DNA from 4 places in the Streptomyces sp. NPDC023481 genome. Region 1 is predicted to be linked to each of the others. Evidence: riboswitches for the same ligand, from Rfam matches in the RefSeq annotation. Region 1 holds a riboswitch; each other region holds the start of a gene.
The links. A riboswitch is a leader RNA that binds a small molecule or an ion and turns the genes downstream of it on or off. The one in region 1 is predicted to bind cyclic di-AMP.
Positions count from the first base shown of each region.

Region 2: linked by a shared signal. The riboswitch ahead of ACZ3ZD_RS23185 (transglycosylase family protein) and the one ahead of ACZ3ZD_RS24655 (M23 family metallopeptidase) in region 1 are both predicted to bind cyclic di-AMP.
Region 3: linked by a shared signal. The riboswitch ahead of ACZ3ZD_RS32390 (M23 family metallopeptidase) and the one ahead of ACZ3ZD_RS24655 (M23 family metallopeptidase) in region 1 are both predicted to bind cyclic di-AMP.
Region 4: linked by a shared signal. The riboswitch ahead of ACZ3ZD_RS01810 (transglycosylase SLT domain-containing protein) and the one ahead of ACZ3ZD_RS24655 (M23 family metallopeptidase) in region 1 are both predicted to bind cyclic di-AMP.

Region 1 covers NZ_JBVHJE010000013.1:130,697-135,742, forward strand. Annotated here, with positions in the region: gene ACZ3ZD_RS24645 (HPr family phosphocarrier protein) at 51-332, shown strand; gene ACZ3ZD_RS24650 (GntR family transcriptional regulator) at 507-1,193, opposite strand; gene ACZ3ZD_RS24655 (M23 family metallopeptidase) at 1,392-2,147, opposite strand; cyclic di-AMP (ydaO/yuaA leader) riboswitch at 2,160-2,322, opposite strand; gene ACZ3ZD_RS24660 (M16 family metallopeptidase) at 2,532-3,920, opposite strand; gene ACZ3ZD_RS24665 (M16 family metallopeptidase) at 3,917-5,046, opposite strand, start outside.
Region 2 covers NZ_JBVHJE010000012.1:92,549-97,594, reverse strand. Annotated here, with positions in the region: gene ACZ3ZD_RS23200 (nucleoside triphosphate pyrophosphohydrolase) at 1-60, shown strand, start outside; gene ACZ3ZD_RS23195 (cytochrome P450 family protein) at 202-1,470, shown strand; gene ACZ3ZD_RS23190 (transglycosylase family protein) at 1,638-2,723, shown strand; cyclic di-AMP (ydaO/yuaA leader) riboswitch at 2,910-3,086, shown strand; gene ACZ3ZD_RS23185 (transglycosylase family protein) at 3,091-3,795, shown strand; gene eno (phosphopyruvate hydratase) at 4,095-5,046, shown strand, end outside.
Region 3 covers NZ_JBVHJE010000021.1:19,888-24,933, reverse strand. Annotated here, with positions in the region: tRNA gene ACZ3ZD_RS32400 (tRNA-Met) at 47-120, opposite strand; gene ACZ3ZD_RS32395 (PP2C family protein-serine/threonine phosphatase) at 245-1,423, shown strand; cyclic di-AMP (ydaO/yuaA leader) riboswitch at 1,554-1,720, shown strand; gene ACZ3ZD_RS32390 (M23 family metallopeptidase) at 1,730-2,767, shown strand; gene ACZ3ZD_RS32385 (aldo/keto reductase) at 2,850-3,794, shown strand; gene ACZ3ZD_RS32380 (PrsW family intramembrane metalloprotease) at 3,955-5,046, opposite strand, start outside.
Region 4 covers NZ_JBVHJE010000001.1:379,373-384,418, reverse strand. Annotated here, with positions in the region: gene ACZ3ZD_RS01820 (LolA family protein) at 1-1,006, opposite strand, end outside; gene ACZ3ZD_RS01815 (polyprenyl synthetase family protein) at 1,260-2,270, opposite strand; cyclic di-AMP (ydaO/yuaA leader) riboswitch at 2,793-2,972, shown strand; gene ACZ3ZD_RS01810 (transglycosylase SLT domain-containing protein) at 2,978-3,466, shown strand; gene ACZ3ZD_RS01805 (HAD family hydrolase) at 3,625-4,437, opposite strand; gene fahA (fumarylacetoacetase) at 4,788-5,046, shown strand, end outside.

The sequences.
Region 1 (5,046 bases):
GATATGGGAAACTGGTCTAGACAACCCTGAACACCGAAGGGCAGCAACACATGGCTGAGCGCCGCGTCAACGTCGGCTGGGCCGAGGGCCTCCACGCCCGCCCCGCCTCCATCTTCGTCCGAGCCGCCACGGCCGCAGGCGTCCCGGTGACGATCGCCAAGGCCGGGGGCAACCCCGTCAACGCGGCCTCCATGCTCGCCGTTCTGGGCCTGGGCGCCCAGGGCGGCGAGGAGATCGTCCTCGCCTCCGACGCCGAGGGTGCGGACGCCGCACTCGACCGGCTGGCCAAGCTGGTCTCCGAGGGCCTGGAGGAGCTGCCCGAGACCGTCTGAGCGAGCACCGCACAGAAGCGCCGGAGCCGCGCCGCCTTTTCGGGTGGCGCGGCTTCGGCGTGTGCGGGGTGGCTTTCCCACCGGAAAAGCCACCCGCCGAATTACCGCGCCGTTAATTCGGGCAGCGGAAAAGACCCCGCCCCGAATAACTCCTCTTTGTATACGGCCCCCGTGTTAATGCCGTCGGCCCGACATGTTTACGGCTCGTTGCGAAGTCCTCACACGCTCCGCGCCGCCGGAAAACCGCAGCCGGTGCGCGCCGGTCGCGCGCTCGGCGTGCAGCGTGGTGAGGGCCCGCGCGCGCTCGGCGTCGCCGCGCGCCACCGCGTCCACGATGGCGCCGTGCTCCGTCCAGGACTCCATCGGGCTGACCGGCGCCTCCACCGTGTACATCCAGGCGATCTTGTGCCGCAGCTGGGTGAGCATCGCGGTCAGCGAGGGGCTGCCGGAGGCCTGGGCGAGCGTCTCGTGGAACCAGCCGCCCAGCGAGCGAAGGTCCTCGCTGCCGCCCCTCCTGGCCCGTTCCTGGCCCAGCCGGACCAGGCCGCGCAGCACCTTCAGATGGGCCTCGGTGCGGCGCTGGGCGGCCCGGGCGGCGCCCAGCGGCTCCAGCAGCATCCGCATCTCCAGCAGGTCGGCGGCCTCCTCCTCGGTCGGCTCGGCCACGCACGCGCCCGCGTGCCGGCGCGTCACCACGAAACCCTCGGCCTCCAGGGTGCGCAGGGCCTCACGCACGGGGACGCGCGAGACGCCGTACCGGCGGGCCAGTACCTCCTCGGTGAGGCGGCTGCCGCGCGCGTGGACACCCGCGACGATGTCGTCCCGGACAGCGGTACACACCGAGTGCGCCGGAATACGCATGACCGACCTCCGCCTTAATCCCCGTGAAACGCCGACGATGGACGCGTGTTCCGTGACTCTATTGCAATAGGCCGGAATTTCCGACGGCGGTCCCGGATCCAGGGATATTTTTTGGTCAGCGAATCAGGCGGACACCGCGAAAAACGACGAAAGCCCCGGCTCGGTGAGCCGGGGCTTCGGACGGTCGTGCGCGGGGTGTCAGACGTTCACGCCGTGCTGGCGGAGATAGGCGACCGGGTCGACGTCGGAGCCGTACTCGGGAGTGGTCCGCGCCTCGAAGTGCAGGTGCGGCCCGGTGACGTTGCCGGTGGCGCCGGACAGGCCGATCTGCTGGCCCGGGACGACCTTCTGGCCCACCGTGACCCCGATGGACGACAGGTGCCCGTACTGCGTGTACATGCCGTCGGCCATGCGAATCACGATCTGGTTGCCGTACGCGCCTCCCCAGCCGGTGGAGACGACCGTGCCGGAGCCCACCGCGTGGACGGCCGTGCCGCTGGCGGCGTGGAAGTCGATGCCGGTGTGCGAACCGGAGGACCACAGGGAGCTGCTGGCCTGGTAGCCCGTGGAGACGTACGAGTGCGCGACGGGGGCGACGAAGGTGTTCAGCAGCTTGCGCTCGGCCTCGCGGGCGGCACGGGCCTTGGCCGCGCGCACCTCCGCGGCCCGCTTGGCGGCGGCCTTCGCCGCGGCCTCCTCGGCCGCCTTCAGCTCGGCGGCCTGCTGCTGGGCGGCGGCCTGCGCGTCGATCTGCTCGGGAACGTCCTGGGTCACGGCGAGGACGGGGACGAGCCCGGTCTGCTCCGTGGGGTTCTCGGCGGCGAGCGCCGGGGAGGCGGCGAGGGTGCCGATCACGCCGGTGGTGGTGAGGGCCGCGATACCGGCCGCCTGAGCGGTGGTCCGCTTGACCCGGCCGGGCTTGCGGTGCTTCCCGGTGGCGCACATGAACGCCATGAAGTGGCTGGTCCTTTCCTTCCCTCTCGCCTACCGGGTTAGCTGACGGGTTCGGAGCAGGAAGGTCTCCTACGGGCTCCCCCACTCGCGCGCGGGCGCCCGATTCACCCCAGGGACTGCGTGGGTCCCCGGCTCCCCTGGCTCGCGCCGTACGGGGACTCGGCGATGACTGTCCGGTGCCGCGGGCGCGGCGCACTGCCTGACGAACAGCCCGGATGACGCTACGGCGGCCCGCTCCCCGTCCTCAAACGGAAGCGGCCTTTTGTAGCGCATCCCACAGGGCAGACAGGCAACCTCCGCCCCAAAACGGGCATCTGAGGGAGCGAGTGGAACAACAGGGCCCTGACGACCGACGCGTTGCCAGGGCCCTGCGCGCGCGTGCCGTTACTCGGCCGCCACCACGGTCACTTCACCGATGCCGAGCGCCTCCACCGGCGCCTTGATGGCGGCCGCGTCACCGACGAGGACGGTCACCAGGCGGTCCACCGGGAAGGCGTTCACGACGGCCGCGGTGGCCTCCACCGTTCCCGTGGCGGCCAGCTGCCGGTACAGCGTCGCCTGGAAGTCGTCGGGCAGGTGCTGCTCGACCTGGTCGGCCAGCGTGCTCGCGACGGCCGCCGCGGTCTCGTACTTCAGCGGCGCCACGCCGACGAGGTTCTGCACGGCGACGTCCCGCTCGGCGTCGGTCAGGCCCTCCGCCGCGACGGTCCGCAGCACCTTCCACAGGTCGTCCAGCGCCGGGCCGGTGTTCGGCGTGTCCACCGAGCCGCTGATGGCGAGCATCGCCGCGCCCGTGCCGTCCGGCGCGGACCTGAGGACCTGTCCGAAGGAGCGCACGCCGTAGGTGTAGCCCTTCTCCTCGCGCAGGACGCGGTCCAGGCGGGAGGTGAGGGTGCCGCCGAGGCAGTACGTGCCGAGCACCTGGGCGGGCCACACGCGGTCGTGCCGGTCGGGGCCGATCCGGCCGATGAGCAGCTGCGTCTGGACGGCGCCGGGCCGGTCCACGATGACCACGCGCCCGGTGTCGTCGGCGGTCACCGGCGGCACCGGCCGGGGCTCGCCCGGGGTGCCGGTCCAGGCGCCCAGGGTGTCGCCGAGCAGGCCGTCCAGGTCGACGCCGGTCAGGTCGCCGACGACGACCACGGTGGCCGTGCCGGGCCGCACATGGCGGTCGTAGAAGGCGCGTACGGCCGCCGCGTCGATCTTCTCGACCGTCTCCTCGGTGCCCTGGCGCGGCCGGGACATGCGGGAGGTCGCCGGGAACAGCTCCTTGGAGAGTTCCTTGGCGGCCCGGCGGGAGGGGTTGGCCAGTTCGTGCGGGATCTCGTCCAGGCGGTTGCGGACCAGCCGTTCGACCTCGCTCTCGGCGAAGGCGGGCGCGCGCAGGGCGTCGGCGAGCAGACCGAGGCCCTTGGCCAGGCGGGAGGCCGGGACCTCCAGGCTGAGCCGGACGCCGGGGTGGTCTGCGTGCGCGTCCAGGGTGGCGCCCGCGCGCTCCAGCTCGGCGGCGAACTCCTCGGCGGAATGCTTGTCGGTGCCCTCCGAGAAGGCCCGCGCCATGATCGTGGCGACGCCGTCCAGGCCGGCCGGCTCGGCGTCCAGCGGCGCGTCCAGCAGCACCTCCACGGCGACGACCTGCTGGCCGGGACGGTGGCAGCGCAGCACGGTCAGGCCGTTGTCGAGCGCGGTGCGCTCGGGAGCCGGGAACGCCCAGGGCCGGGCCTCGCCGGGCTGCGGCCGGGGGTGGAAGTCCATGGTGGCGAGTTCGGTCACTTGGCCGTCTCCTCGTTCTCGTTGCCGGCCTCTACGGTGGCTTCCTGCTCCGGGTCCCCGGGGATGTCGGCGTCCTCCACGGCCTGCGGGGACTTCGGCTCGTAGACGAGCACCGCGCGGTTGTCGGGCCGCAGGCGGGCCTTGGCGACCTCCTGGACCTCCTGCGGGGTGACCTCCAGGACGCGCTGGACGGCGGTCAGGGCGAGCTGAGGGTCGCCGAACAGGACCGCGAACCGGCACAGTTCGTCGGCACGGCCGGCGACCGTGCCGAGCCGGTCCAGCCACTCGCGCTCCAGCTGCGCCTGGGCGCGCTCCATCTCCTCGGGCGTGGGGCCCTCCGCGGCGAACCGGGCCAGCTCCTCGTCGATGGCGGTCTCGATGACCGGCACCTCGACGTCACCCGAGGTCTTCACGTCCAGCCAGCCCATGGAGGGCGCGCCGGCCAGGCGCAGCAGGCCGAAGCCGGCCGCGACGGCCGTACGGTCCCGGCGCACCAGCCGGTTGTACAGGCGGGAGGACTCGCCGCCGCCGAGAATGGTCAGGGCGAGGTCGGCCGCGTCGCACGCGCGCGTGCCGTCGTGCGGGAGCCGGTAGGCGGCCATCAGGGCGCGCGCGGGGACCTCCTCCACGACGACCTCGCGCTTCTGCTCGCCGATGACGTCGGGCAGGGAGCCGTCCCGGGGCGCGGGCTTGCCGTCGTGGGAGGCGATGGAGCCGAAGTACTTCTCGACCCAGGCGAGGGTCTGCTCGGGGTCGATGTCGCCGACCACGGAGAGCACCGCGTTGTTCGGCGCGTAGTAGGTGCGGAAGAACGCGCGGGCGTCCTCCAGGGTGGCCGCGTCCAGGTCCGCCATGGAGCCGATCGGCGTGTGGTGGTAGGGGTGGCCCTCGGGGTAGGAGAGCGCGGTCAGCCTCTCGAAGGCCGTGCCGTACGGCACGTTGTCGTAGCGCTGGCGGCGCTCGTTCTTGACGACGTCCCGCTGGTTCTCCATGGACTCGTCGTCCAGGGCGGCCAGCAGGGAGCCCATGCGGTCGGCCTCCAGCCAGAGCGCCAGCTCCAGCTGGTGGGCGGGCATGGTCTCGAAGTAGTTGGTGCGCTCGAAGCTGGTGGTGCCGTTGAGCGAGC
Region 2 (5,046 bases), on a different contig from region 1:
CGGGCATACCGGGACGCGATACGGGCCGCGGAACGCGAAGGGACGACCGGGACGGAGTGAGCGCGGCTGCCCTGCGGGCGTCAGGCCGCTCGGGCCCGGAAAGCGGGCGGGAACCGGGACCCGGCGGCGGTGTACCGGATGGGGCTGCCGCAGCAGAGCCTGGGGTTCGGGGAGGAAGCCGATGCCGGATACCGTCGACAAGTGACCAACGAGCCCGGCCCCCCGACCGCCCCCGCCCTCTTCACCTGGGAGTTCGCCGCCGATCCGTATCCCGCCTACGCCTGGCTGCGCGAGCACGAGCCGGTGCGGCGGACGCGGTTGCCGAGCGGGGTGGAGGCGTGGCTGGTGACCCGGTACGCCGACGCCCGGCAGGCGCTGGCCGACCAGCGGCTGAGCAAGAACCCGGCGCATCACGACGAGCCGGCGCACGCCAAGGGCAAGACCGGCATTCCGGGTGAGCGCAAGGCCGAGCTGATGACGCACCTGCTGAACATCGATCCGCCGGACCACACCCGGCTGAGAAGGCTGGTCAGCAAGGCGTTCACGCCCCGCCGGGTCGCCGAGTTCGCGCCCCGGGTGCAGGAGCTGACCGACCAGCTCATCGACCGGTTCGCGCAGAGCGGCTCGGCCGACCTCATCCACGAGTTCGCCTTCCCGCTGCCCATCTACGCCATCTGCGACCTGCTCGGCGTCCCGCGCGAGGACCAGGACGACTTCCGGGACTGGGCGGGCATGATGATCCGGCACGGCGGCGGCCCCCGGGGCGGAGTCGCCCGGTCGGTGAAGAAGATGCGCGGCTATCTCGGCGAGCTGATCCACAGGAAGCGGGAGGCGCTGCCCGCCGAGCCGGTGCCCGGCGAGGACCTGATCTCCGGCCTCATCCGCGCCTCCGACCACGGCGAGCACCTCACCGAGAACGAGGCCGCCGCCATGGCCTTCATCCTGCTGTTCGCCGGCTTCGAGACGACGGTGAACCTCATCGGCAACGGCACCTACGCCCTGCTCACCCACCCCGAGCAGCGCGGCCGGCTGGAGCGGTCCCTGGCCGCCGGGGAGCGGGACCTGCTGGAGACCGGCGTGGAGGAACTGCTGCGCTACGACGGCCCGGTGGAGCTGGCCACCTGGCGGTTCGCCACCGAGCCGCTGAGCATCGGCGGGCAGGACATCGCGCCGGGGGATCCGGTGCTCGTCGTCCTCGCCGCCGCGGACCGGGACCCGGAGCGGTTCGCCGACCCGGACGTGCTGGACCTCGCCCGCCGCGACAACCAGCACCTCGGGTACGGGCACGGCATCCACTACTGCCTCGGCGCGCCGCTCGCCCGCCTGGAGGGCCAGACCGCGCTCGCCACCCTGCTCACCCGCCTGCCCGATCTGCGGCTCGCCGCGGATCCGGCGGAGCTGCGCTGGCGCGGCGGGCTCATCATGCGCGGCCTGCGCACCCTGCCGGTGGAGTTCACACCCCCCGCCTGACCACGGGTCGTGGAGGGAAGATGACGAACATTCAACTCTGTGATCTTCACGTGATCTCTGCGGCATGAACTTGTGACAAGTGATCGTATGCCTATACGTTCACCCATCAGCGTGGCGAGCGGCATCACCCGCCGCGCTGCCCCTGCTGTCGCTCGAAAGGCTTCTGCATGCTCTCCGGGAACGGCCGACACCGTCGCCCCCGCCAGGCCCCGGCCCTGCTCGTCGCGGCCGGAGTGACCGGCTCCGCCATCGCCATCCCGCTCCTCGGCGCGGCGAGCGCCAACGCGGCCGACGGCACCACGTGGGACAAGGTGGCCGAATGCGAGAGCGGCGGCTCCTGGAGCGCGAACCCGGGCAACGGCTACTACGGCGGCCTGCAGATCTCGCAGGAGGACTGGAACAGCTACGGCGGCGGCGACTACGCGGCCAGCCCCGACCAGGCCAGCCGCAACCAGCAGATCGCCGTCGCCGAGAAGATCCTCGCCGACAAGGGCACCACCCCGTGGGCCACCTGCGCCCTGCTGTCCGGGCTGACCTCGGGCTCGGGCTCCGTGGACGTCGACACGGGTGTCGGTGGCTCCGGTGGCACCGGCGGTTCGGGTGACTCGTCCGGATCGACCGAGAAGTCCGGTGACTCCGGCTCCGGCAGCACGGACTCCTCCGGCGGCTCCGGCTCCACCGAAGGCTCCGGCTCGTCCGGTACGCCGGATTCGTCACCCTCCACCGGTGCCGGCTCCGACGCCAACTCCGGCTCGGGCGCCGGTTCCTCGTCGGGCACGGCCACCACGCCGGGCGGGAAGTCGGACAAGGGCGCCGGCGCGGGCACCGGCTCCACGGGAACCAACACCCCCAAGACGGACAAGTCCACCTCGTCGAGCGCGGGCGACTCGCACGAGTCCGCCCCCGCGGCCACCCCGGGCACCGGCGGCGTCGCGGACAACCCCCAGCAGGCCGCCGGTTCTTGGAGCCTGGTCGACACCGGGGCCCTCAGTGGCGGACGTCACCGCGGGGCGAGCGCCGACGAAAACGTGACAAACGGTCAGGACTCCGCCGCTTCCGGGCGGCACGCGGCGCGCGAAACGGACACGTACACCGTCCGCGAGGGCGACACCCTCGCCTCCATCGCCGACTCCCTTGAGGTCGACGGCGGGTGGCACGCGCTCTACTCCGCCAACAAGAAGGCCATCGGCACCGACCCGAACCACATCAGCGCCGGTCAGACCCTGGAAGTAGAGGGTGAAAAGGGCGCGTAACAGCCGGAGTTGACGCCCCGTTTTACTCCCTGATGTCCGAATTGGCGAAAGTGTGGGATGAGTCTCAGAAGCCCTGATCGTCTTTGAAATTCCGTCGATCACGTGTCTACGGTCGAGACCGCTCGTCACCACGAGCCCCGGCAGTCGCAACGCCGAATCCTGCCAGCGGTTGCCCGGGAACAGTCGTCGCGTCAAGCGCCGTAGGCAGGAGCGGGGGACCCAAGGTAAGTCGCCGGGCCCGGCAGTTGATGCCGGAACCGGCTGGGGGTGAAGCCGCGCAGACCGCGAGAGCGGGAGCGCGGCCGGGCAACTCAACCGGCCCGAACCCGACAGCTCACCTCGCAGGCGTCGGTGAGGGGATCCTTCCATGCTGTTTTCCGGCAAGGGCAAGCACCGCCGTCCGTCCAAGGCCGTCCGCGCCGTCGCGCTCGCCGGTGTCACCGGTGTCGCCGTCGCCGCCCCGCTGATGGCGGCCGGCAACGCCTCCGCCGCCACCTCCTCCGAGTGGGACCAGGTCGCCCAGTGCGAGTCCGGTGGCAACTGGTCCATCAACACCGGCAACGGTTACTACGGCGGTCTGCAGTTCTCCGCCTCCACCTGGGCCGCGTACGGCGGCACGCAGTACGCCGGCACCGCCGACAAGGCGAGCAAGTCGCAGCAGATCGCGGTCGCCGAGAAGGTCCTGGCCGCGCAGGGCAAGGGTGCCTGGCCGGTCTGCGGCACGGGCCTGTCCGGTGCCACCGACAGCGCCCCGGCCCCGAGCAACCCGGCTCCGAGCACCCCCTCGACCTCGGCCGGTACCACCAGCCGCTCCACCGACGACCAGGCCGCCTCCCGCTCCGCCGAGCGCCCGGCCCCGAGCGCGGGCAAGAGCAAGACCGTCACCACCCCGACCGGCAAGAAGGTCAAGAAGGGCGACGGCGAGTACAAGGTCGTCACCGGTGACACGCTCAGCTCCATCGCCCAGGCGCACCACGTGCAGGGCGGCTGGGAGAAGCTGTTCGAGCTGAACAAGGACATCGTCGAGGACGCCAACCTGATCTACCCCGGTCAGCAGCTGCACCTGAAGTGACACCCGGCCGCCGGCCGGACCACGGGGCCCGCCCTTCCGCGCGGGCCCCACTGAAGACCCCTGTGCGGGCCACTCCCCCCCGGCCCCCACGGGCACCCCGCCCGGTGCGTGTTCCCCCGTACGCACCGGGCGGGGTTTTTCACGTCCCAGTCCCCGAACCCTTTGTTTCGACGAGAAACAAAAGGTACCGTCGCCTTGTCCACGGGACGGTCGGTCGGTGGCCGACGCGCCCGGGACGGTTAGGCTCTAGGCGCAAGGCACACCAGCCCCGCACTTCCAGCGTCACATCCAAGAAGGAGATGCTCGTGCCGTCCATCGACGTCGTCGTAGCCCGGGAAATCCTGGACTCCCGAGGCAACCCCACGGTCGAGGTCGAGGTCGGCCTCGACGACGGCAGCACGGGTCGTGCCGCCGTCCCGTCCGGCGCCTCGACCGGCGCCTTCGAGGCCATCGAGCTGCGCGACGGTGACCCGAACCGCTACCAGGGCAAGGGCGTCGAGAAGGCCGTCCTCGCCGTCATCGAGCAGATCGGCCCGGAGCTGGTCGGCTACGACGCCACCGAGCAGCGCCTGATCGACCAGGCCATGTTCGACCTGGACGCCACCGACAACAAGGGCTCCCTCGGCGCCAACGCCATCCTCGGCGTCTCGCTCGCCGTCGCCCACGCCGCCTCCGAGGCCAGCGACCTGCCGCTGTTCCGCTACCTGGGCGGCCCGAACGCGCACCTGCTGCCGGTGCCGATGATGAACATCCTGAACGGCGGCTCGCACGCCGACTCCAACGTGGACATCCAGGAGTTCATGATCGCCCCCATCGGCGCGGAGTCCTTCTCCGAGGCCCTGCGCTGGGGCACCGAGGTCTACCACACCCTGAAGAAGGTCCTGAAGAACAAGGGCCTGTCCACCGGCCTCGGCGACGAGGGCGGCTTCGCCCCGAACCTCGGCTCCAACCGTGAGGCCCTCGACCTCATCCTGGAGGCGATCAAGGAGGCCGGGTACGCACCCGGTGAGCAGATCGCCCTCGCGCTCGACGTGGCCGCCTCCGAGTTCTACAAGGACGGCAAGTACCTCTTCGAGGGCAAGGAGCGCTCCGCCGCCGAGATGACGGAGTACTACGAGGAGCTCGTCGCGGCCTACCCGCTCGTCTCCATCGAGGACCCGCTGTTCGAGGACGACTGGGCGGGCTGGAAGGTCATCACCGACAAGCTCGGCGACAAGGTCCAGCTGGTCGGCGACGACCTGTTCGTCACCA
Region 3 (5,046 bases), on a different contig from region 1:
ACACCCAGGGCCCGGAATCCTTGGGATTCCGGGCCCTGGGTTTCAGTAGCGGGGACAGGATTTGAACCTGCGACCTCTGGGTTATGAGCCCAGCGAGCTACCGAGCTGCTCCACCCCGCGTCGTTGTGACTCCAGTGTACGCCATGCGCGGGACCGCTCGCACACCCCTTTCGGTCCACCGGGGTCGCCCGGTGTCCCGGGGCCCGGAAACCTGGAGGTACGTCGGACATGTGGGAGACACGCGGTGCGCCCTGGAAAGGTGGAGGAGAGCCCGTACGCCAGGGCGGGCGGCCGGCTCCCCGGCGACCCCGTACCCGACCCGGGGCTCGGCGGCGGGCCCGCGCCGGCGCGGGCCCGCCGCCCGAGGCCGCGCGGTGTGGCCCGCGCGCTGCCCGCGCTCCTCGTCGGCTGCGGGGTCCTGTACGGCCTGCTCACCCCGGACGACTTCACCCCGGTCCCGTTCTTCACCGCCGCCCCGCTGGTCGCCGCGCCCCTGTCCGCGCTGCGCACCACCGTCCTCGCCGGCCTCGCCTCCCTCGCCGCCGCCTACGCCGTGCACACCGACGCCGGTGCCCACCCGACCGTGGGCACCGTCACCGACGTGGTCACCGTGGCCACGGTCGCCCTGCTCGCCGCCGCCATCAACCGGGTGGTCCGGCGCGGCGACCGGCGGCTCGCCTCCGCCCGGGAGATCGCCGAGGCCGCCCAGCGGGCCGTACTGCCGGAGCCCGCCGCGCGGATCGGCGGCTTCGAGATCGCCGCCTGCTACGAAGCGGCCCGCCAGGACGCGTTCATCGGCGGCGACCTGTACGCGGTGCAGGACAGCCCGCACGGCGTCCGGCTGGTCGTCGGGGACGTGCGCGGCAAGGGCATGGGCGCGGTGGCCGCCGTGGCCGTGGTGATCGGCGCGTTCCGGGAGGCGGCCGAGCAGGAGACCACGCTGGAGCGGGTGGCCGAGCGGCTGGAGCGGGCGCTGGCCCGCGAGGGCACCCGGCGGGACGGCATCGACGCCTTCGAGGGGTTCACCACCGCGGTCCTCGCCGAACTCCCGCACGACGACGGGGTGGTACGGATCGTCAACCGCGGCCATCCGCCGCCGCTGCTGCTGCACGCCGACGGCACGTTGTGCACCCTGGCTCCCGCCGAGCCCGCGCTGCCGCTCGGCATGGCCGACCTGGGCCGGTGGCCGGACCGGGCCACCGAGGCCCGCTTCCCGGGCGGCGCCACCTTGCTCTTCCACACCGACGGCCTCTCCGAGGCCCGGGACGCCCACGGCCGGTTCTTCGACCCCGGGCGGCGGCTCGCCGGACGCGTCTTCCCCGGGCCGGCCGCGCTGCTCGGCCGGCTCGCCGCGGACGTGCGCCGGCACTGCGGCGGTGACCTGACCGATGACATGGCGCTGCTCGCCGTCCGACGGCCATGACGGTTCCCACCGAAAGGCCCGGCCCGACAAAACGTTAATGATCAAGGCGAACGGCTTGGAAAGTGACTCGCAAGTCTATTAACGTTCGATAACGCAGCGCGGTCGTCCCAGCCGTCACCAGAGGCGGCTCCGTGCGCACGCGCCGAATCCCGCAAGGGAACCGGGGAACCACCACCTTGGGGTGAATCACGCGGATACCGCCGTGAACTCGTGCAGGTCACGCCGGTTATACGCGCGTAGGAGACCTTCCTGCTCCGAACCCGTCAGCTAACCCGGTAGGCGGCGGAAGGAAAGGAGCGCGCCCGCGTGGCGTCCAACCGGCCTGCCCCAGAAGCCCCGTTCATACCGGCCGAGCGCGAGACCGAGACCTTCGGGTACGGCTCCTACCGTGCCGCGGAGGGCCCCTGGGAGGAGTGGAATCCGACCGAGGAGTCCGTCACCCCGGTCCGTGGCCGGCACCGCGTCGCCAAGCAGCGCGGCGGCTTCGCGCGCAGCTCCACCGTCCTCGGCGTCGGCGTCATCGCCGCGGTCGGCGCGGGCGGCATGGCCAGCGCCAACACCGGCAAGCCACCGGTCTCCCTCTCCCTGCCGGACCTGCCCTCCGTCGGCTCCCTCTTCGCGCACGGCTCCGACGGCTCCCAGCCGGCCGAGGCCGCCACCGCCACGCTCAGCGGCGTCGCCGTGGCCACCGCCGACGGCGAGGACGGCACCGACGCGGGCGAGGCGCTGCGCAACCGGATCATGGCCCAGGCCGAGCATCAGCAGGGCCAGGCCGAGAGCAAGGCCACCGCCGCCGCGCTCGCCGCCGCCCACCGGCAGTCCGCCGACGCCGCCGCCCAGGCCGAGAAGGAGGCCGCCGCCCAGGCCGCCGCGGCCAAGGAGAAGGCGGAGGCCGCCGCCGAGAAGAAGGCCGAGGAGGCCCGGCTGGCCCGGCTGGCCAAGCAGTACACGCTGCCGACCTCCGCGTACACGATCACCTCGACCTTCGGCCAGGCCGGCTCGATGTGGTCCTCCGGCCACCACACCGGCCTCGACTTCGCCGCTCCCACCGGCACCCTGATCAAGGCCATCCACGGCGGCACGATCACCGAGGCGGGCTGGGCCGGTTCCTACGGCTACCGCACGATCCTCACCCTGGACGACGGCACCGAGCTGTGGTTCTGCCACCAGTCCTCGATCAACGTCAAGGCCGGCCAGAAGGTCTCCACCGGCGAGGTCATCGGCCGCGTCGGCGCCACCGGCAACGTCACCGGCCCGCACCTGCACCTGGAGGTCCACCCGGGCGGCCAGCCCGGCGCGATCGACCCCATGGCGTGGCTGCACGGCAAGGGCCTCACCCCCTGACACCCGCGCTCCGCGGGGGGCTTTGCGAATTTCGGCGCCGGCGGCGGAATGCGATCTTCTGCCGCCGGCGTTGACATGTCGTATGACGTCACTTCGCCAACTGGGCACTTCCGACCTCCAGGTCTTCCCGCTCTCCCTGGGCGGCAACGTCTTCGGCTGGACCGCGGACGAACAGACCTCCTTCGCCGTCCTCGACGCCTACACGGCGGCCGGCGGCAACTTCATCGACACCGCCGACGCCTACTCCGCCTGGGTCGAGGGCAACCAGGGCGGCGAGTCGGAGACGATCATCGGCAAGTGGGTCAAGGCCCGCGACAACCGCTCCGATGTCGTCATCGCCACCAAGGTCAGCCAGCACCCGCGGTACCGGGGGCTGTCCGCCGCCAACATCAAGGCCGCGGCCGACGCCTCCCTGCGCCGCCTGGACACCGACTACATCGACCTCTACTACACCCACTACGACGATCCCGAGGTGCCGGTCGAGGAGATCATCGGCACGCTGGACGAGCTGGTGAAGGCCGGCAAGGTCCGGCACATCGCCGCCTCCAACATCACCGCCGAGCGCCTCAGGGCATCCCTGGAGTTCTCCGACCGCGAGGGCCTCGCCCGCTACGTCGCCCTCCAGCCGCACTACAACCTGGTCTCCCGGGACACCTACGAGGGCCCGCTGCAGGACCTCGCCGTCCGCGAGGGCCTGGCCGGCGTCCCGTACTTCTCCCTCGCCTCGGGCTTCCTCACCGGCAAGTACCGGCCCGGTACGACCGTCGACAGCGCCCGCGCCGGCGGTGCCGAGAAGTACCTCGGCACCGAGCGCGGCCAGAGGGTCCTCGCGGCCCTGGACGAGGTCGCCGCGGCCCACGAGGCCCCGGTCGCCACCGTGGCCCTGGCCTGGCTCGCCGCCCAGCCGTCGATCACGGCCCCGATCGCCTCCGCACGGACGGTGGAACAGCTGCCCGCGCTGGTGGGGGTGGCGGACCTGAAGCTGACGGACACCGAGCTGACCCGGCTGACGGAGGCCTCCGCCTAGCTAGGTCCTTTCCCTCGGACCGGGCCGGCTTCGGGTGGCGGTGCTTCCGGCGCCCCGCGACGCCGGCGAGATCCGAGAGAGAGGGCCTGGCCCTGGCCGCCCTGCCTGTCCGGTCCGCCCGGTCCGGCGGGGCCGGGCGCTCGTCGGCCCCGGCGGTCGCTCACGTCCGGTAGGGGTTGTACGCGGCGTACGGCACCGCCGGATACCCGTACGGCGCCGCACCCCGGTACGCCGGCGCCGGTACGGAGGCCCGGCTCGCGTACTCCAGGGCCGGCCGGGCCACCTGCCTGCGCTTCCACAGCTCGTCCAGCAGCTCCCGCTCCCGTACGACGAAGTCGGCGCCGGCCTTCCCCGCCCGGCCCCGCTGCCGCAGGAAGGCCAGCGCCGTGGCGTACGCCTCGTACCGGGCGACCTCCCGCGCCGCCGGGCGCCCGTGGTGGTGGCGGGCGTGGTCCCGGGCCATCCGCCGGGCCCGCATCGACCCGAGCGCGAACGGCTCGGCCGGGCCCAGCCAGCCGGCCAGTACATACGCCGGCAGCTCCGCCCGCACGGTGCGCAGCTCCCGCTGCCGGGTGAAGACCGCCAGCCAGGTGAGCAGCCCGAACGCGGGCACCATGAAGGCGCCGTAGACGGCGAAGAAGCCGTACTCGCCGAAGGTGGAGGAGCCGTTCCAGAAGGCGTGCATGCCCATCGCGAGGAGCAGGCCGCAGACCGGCAGCAGGGCCCGCCGCAGATGCTGCCGCTCGGCGGACAGCGCGGCGACGCCGAAACCGATGCCGGTGAGCACGGTGAACAGGGGGTGCGCGAACGGGGACATCACGATGCGCACGAAGAAGGTGGCGGCGGTGACGGAGGCGATGCCGCGGCCGCCGGTGAGCTGGTCGGTCCCGAAGGCCGTACCGAGGTAGAGGATGTTCTCGGTGAACGCGAAGCCGGTGGCGGTGACCCCCGCGATCACCACTCCGTCCACGATCCCGGTGAAGTCGCGCCGGCGGAAGAGGAAGACCAGCAGCACGGCGGCGGCCTTCGCGGACTCCTCCACGATCGGGGCTATCACCGTGGCGCCGAGCGTGTCGGCGCTGGCCGGGTCCGCGGTCGAGGTGGCTATCCACTTGGTCGCGAAGCTGTTGGCCACGATGGCTATCAGCGCCGCCGCACAGGCTCCCCAGGCGAAGGAGAACACCAGGTTCCGCCACGGGCCCGGCTGCACCCGGTCCAGCCACCGGAAGGCGGCCAGCAGCCAGGGCACGGG
Region 4 (5,046 bases), on a different contig from region 1:
CGCCGGTGCCGAAGGTGGCGACGGACGTCCAGCCCTTGCCGAGGACCTTCGGACCGCCCTTGCCCGCCAGGCCCCCGGCGAGGCCGTCGCCGTGCCTGGGGGCGTGCCCGTGCGTCTTCGCCCCGTCCTTGTCCTCGGTGACCTTCGCGCCCTTGGGCGGGGTGAAGTCGAACGTGGAGGCGGCCGGCTTGGCGAAGGAGACCTGGGTGAAGCCGGCGTCGAGGACGGCGGCGCCGCCGCTCTTCGGGGTCAGCGTGAACTTCAGCGGCAGGCCCGTCTTCGCGTCGACGGCGATGCTGATCGCGCCGACCGTGGTGCCGGACTGCCGGGGCTGGATGAGCAGCTTGTAGGCGTCGCGCCCGGCGACGTGCTCGGTGCCGTCGACGGTGACGGACGTGGTGTCGTCCACCGCCTTCAGGGCCTGGTCGGCGAAGTCCTTGGGGGTGGCCGGGGGTTCGGCCCGGCGGTCCTCGCCGGAGCGGGCCGCGGTGGAGTGGTGGACCTGGTTGCTCTTGCTGTCGTAGCCCCAGACGTCCTTGCCGTCGTGGATCAGGCTGTACTCGGCGCCGCTCTCCAGAAGGGACAGTTTCTGCCGGTTGGGGCCGTCGGCGGCGACGCGCAGGGTGTGCGTGCCGGAGACCAGTTCGGTGAGCTTGGCCCGCGGGTCGGCGGCGGAGCCGTCGTGATTGCCGCCGCGGCCCGCGCCGGAGAGCAGGTTGTTCTCCAGGCCGCCGAGGTTGGGCAGGCCGAGGTCGGTGCTGACCTTCACGGTGCCGGACAGCTGCTGCACGTCCGACTTGGCGATCTTGTTGATGAGCTGCTGTGCGCTGATTTTCGGCAGGTCGGGGTCGCCGGAGTTGGCGAGCGCCGGGACCAGCCCGATCGTGGCCGCCGCCACCCCCACCACCGCGACCGGGACGGCGTACCGCGCGGCCTTGCGCCGGCCGGAGCGCGGCTTGTCGTCCCGCGCGGCGTCCATTGCGTCGTCGGATTCGTACGGTGCCATGTGTGCCTTACCTCCGTCGTCGGCGGCGGCTGTCCTCACGTTGGTCCGCTGGTCCACCTGAGCCGCCATTCTCACCCGAATCGGTGAGGAGTGGTGATTTCCGTGATGACCATCTGACCAAATCGGCCGTGAGGAATCGTCAGCCCACGGAGGCAACTCCGTGTACGCCTCCGGTATGACACGCGACGGTGGTATCTCCACCCGACCCGTAGGGGTCACGCCGGGCGCGGCGGCCCGTACGGGGCCGGCCGGGTCAGCCGGCGCGGTGCACGACCGCGTCGCACAGCTCCATCAGGGCCGCCTTGGCGTCGCACGCGCGCAGCGGTGCGAGTGCGGCCCGCGCCTCCTCCGCGTACCGCACGGTGTCCCGGCGGGCCTGCTCCAGCGCGGGGTGCGCGCGCAGCGCGGCCAGCGCCTCGGCGTGCCGGGCATCGTCGCTCAGGTCGGAGTCGAGCAGCTCGCACAGCGCGACGTCCTCGGGCCGGCCCAGCCGGGCGGCGCGCTCGCGCAGCCGGAGCACCGGCAGGGTGGGGATGCCCTCGCGCAGGTCGGTGCCCGGGGTCTTGCCGGACTCGTGGGAGTCGGAGGCGATGTCCAGGACGTCGTCGGCGAGCTGGAAGGCGACCCCGAGCCGTTCGCCGTACTGGGTGAGCGTGTCGACGACCGTCTCGTCGGCGCCGGACATCATCGCGCCGAACCGGCACGAGACGGCCACCAGGGAGCCCGTCTTGCCGCCGAGCACGTCCAGGTAGTGATCGACCGGGTCGCGCCCGTCGGAGGGGCCCGCGGTCTCCAGGATCTGGCCGGTGACCAGCCGCTCGAACGCCAGCGCCTGCACCCGGACCGCCTCGGGGCCGAGGTCGGCGAGGATCTGGGAGGCGCGGGCGAACAGGAAGTCGCCGGTGAGGACCGCGACGGAGTTGCCCCAGCGGGTGTTGGCGCTGTCCACACCCCGCCGCACGGCCGCCTCGTCCATGACGTCGTCGTGGTACAGCGTGGCCAGATGGGTCAGCTCCACGACCACGGCCGAGGGCACGACACCGGGCGCGTACGGATCGCCGAACTGGGCCGCGAGCATCACCAGAAGTGGCCGGAAACGCTTCCCCCCGGCCCGCACGAGGTGCTGCGCGGCCTCCGTGATGAACGGGACCTCGCTCTTGGTGGCTTCGAGCAAGCCTTCCTCGACAGCCGCCAATCCGGCCTGGACATCGGCTTCCAGAGCCTGGTCCCGCACGCTCAGCCCGAACGGCCCGACGACGGTCACGAGGGGTCTCCTGTCTGCTGGTGTCTGCTGGCGATTACACGGTTTGTCGATAGGTCGCTGCCATCACTCAAGTCAGCGTATCCGGTCCCTGTTCGATCACCGATAGCGCCCACCGGTCCAGCCCGGGCGGTACCGGATCATGATCGGCATGACGACGATCACACAATAAGAACGGAAATTTACAGCTTTCCCAGTAATTCGGGCGCTATGGCGCAACCTCTCCATACCCCACCACTCCGACTTCCCGCCCCAATCCCCCTAATCCCTCATGTCTGATTTGAAGTAGTTTGCCAGTTCGTGAAATGGCTCACTCCGGCCACCTGCCCGACCCACCCTCAAAAGCCCCTGCGAGCCCTTGTCCTGTCGGCGAGTTGAGGATTGGCAACCGCAAAGGATCAAGCGCCTCATACGACATCGATCAAGGTCAAATCGCACGTTGTATGAATCCGGCCCTTGTTTCCGACATGTGCTCTCGCATACGTTCCGGGCCGTCGGGCGGACGCCGAATCCTGCCGCCGCCCGCGTAACCCATCGACGAACTCATTCGTACGGCAGGAGCGGGGGACCCAGGTAAGTCGCCGGACCGGACGGCACACGCCGCACCGGAACGGCTCGGGGTGAAGCCGTGCCTCTTCCAGGGCACGGCCGGGCACCTCCCAGCCCGAACCCGACAGCTCACCTCGCAGGCGCCGGAGAGGAACACCGCCATGCCTGCTGCCGCTCAGCCCCGCCGCACCCGCACCGGCCGTCTCGTCCGCGCCGTCACCGCCGCCGGCGCCGGTGCCGCCGTACTCGCCCTGCCGCTCATCGGCGCGACCAGCGCCGCCGCGGCCCCCAGCACCACCGCGACGGCCGCCACCACCACCGCCGGCTACCCGAACACCCTGGACGGCTGGATCCGCGAGTCGCTCGCGATCATGGCCCAGAAGGGCATCCCGGGCACCTACAACGGCATCTACCGCAACATCATCCGCGAGTCCTCGGGCAACCCGAACGCCATCAACCTCTGGGACTCCAACGCCGCCAAGGGCATCCCGTCCAAGGGCCTGCTCCAGGTCATCGACCCCACGTTCAACGCGTACCACGTGGCCGGAACCTCGTTCAACATCTACGACCCGGTCGCGAACATCACCGCCGCCTGCAACTACGCGGCCGCGCGGTACGGGTCGATCGACAACGTGTTCAGCGCGTACTGACCGGCTCAGGGCCGGCTCAGGGCCGCAGCCGGGCCAGCTCAGGGTCGCAGTCGGGCCGACTCGAGGCCGGAGCCGGGCCGACTCGGGGCCGGAGCCGCGGCCGGCGCTACTGATATGCCGGTCAGTCGGTCGGCCCCCCGGCCGGGTCGACTTCCCGGTCAGTCGGGCGGGAAGAGTCGTTCGAGGACGACGGCGATGCCGTCGTCCTCGTTCGACAAGGTGATCTCGTCGGCCACCGCCTTCAGTTCGGGGTGCGCGCCGGCCATGGCGACACCGCGCGCGGCCCAGTGGAACATGGGGATGTCGTTGGGCATGTCACCGAAGGCGAGGGCACGGTCGGCGCCGACCCCCAGCCGCCCGGCGGCCAGCGCCAGACCGGTCGCCTTCGTCACCCCGCTCGGCTGGAGCTCCACGGTGCCCGGGCCCGACATGGTGACCGTCGCCAGCGAGCCCACCGCCGCGCGCGCCACCGCCGCCAACTCGTCGTCGGACAGGATGGCGTGCCGCAGCAGCACCTTGCTGATGGGCTCCGCCCACAGGTCGTCGCGCCGGCCGACGCGCACCGCGGGCAGCGTCGGGTGGGGCATCCGGTAGCCGGGCTCGATCAGCGTGAGCCCGTCGACGCCGTCCTGGTCGACCGCCGCGCAGACCGGCCCCACCTCCGCCTCGATCTTGCCGAGCGCGGTCTCGGCCAGCTCCCGGTCCAGCCTCACCGACCACAGCAGGCGGTCGCTCCCGGCGTCGTAGACCTGCGCTCCCTGCCCGCACACCGCGAGCCCCGTGCAGCCGAGGTCCGCGAGCAGCGGCCGTACCCGCGGCGCTGGGCGGCCCGTCACCACCAGGTGCCGGGCACCGGCCCGCGCCACCCGCGCGAGCGCGGCCAGCGACCGGTCGGAGACGGTGTCGTCGCCGCGCAGCAACGTCCCGTCCAGGTCGGTGGCGATCAGTCCGTATGCCGGGGTGGGTGCCATGATCAGAGAATACGGACACCGCGCCCCGCCGACTCATCCTCCGTTCCACGCACTTGCGTGCTGCCACGCCCCTCGTCACGCGCCCCATGTCACGCGCGCGCGTGGATGGATGGCAGGCCACCCCCGCGTGCGCGGTCGGCGGGCCGCTCCTGCCCGCCGTCCCCTTGCCTCATCCGTCACGCGCGTGCGTGCGGGGACGGCGGCCCCACCGTGGCGCCCCGGCTCACCTGTGGCAGCCGTGGGCACCGCGTGAGGCACTGCCCAAGACATGCGGGTGGGCCGTAACGTGTGGCCCGACCACATGGAACGCAGTGCCATGCATGGCCCGGATGAGAGTGAGGCAGCACCCCATGCCCCCCTTCGACGTCCCCGAGGGCGACCCCTTCGGCCCGCACAACCTCCCCTATGGCGTGTTCTCGCCCTCCGGCAGCACGGAGCGGAGGATCGGCGTCCGGCTCGGGGACCACGTCCTCGACGCGGGCGCCGCGGCCGCCGCGCTCGGCTCGCCCCACCAGGCGCTGCTCGCCCGGCCCACCCTCAACCCGCTGCTGGCCGCCGGCCGCGCCACCTGGTCGGACGTACGGCGTGCCGTCACCTCCTGGGTCACGG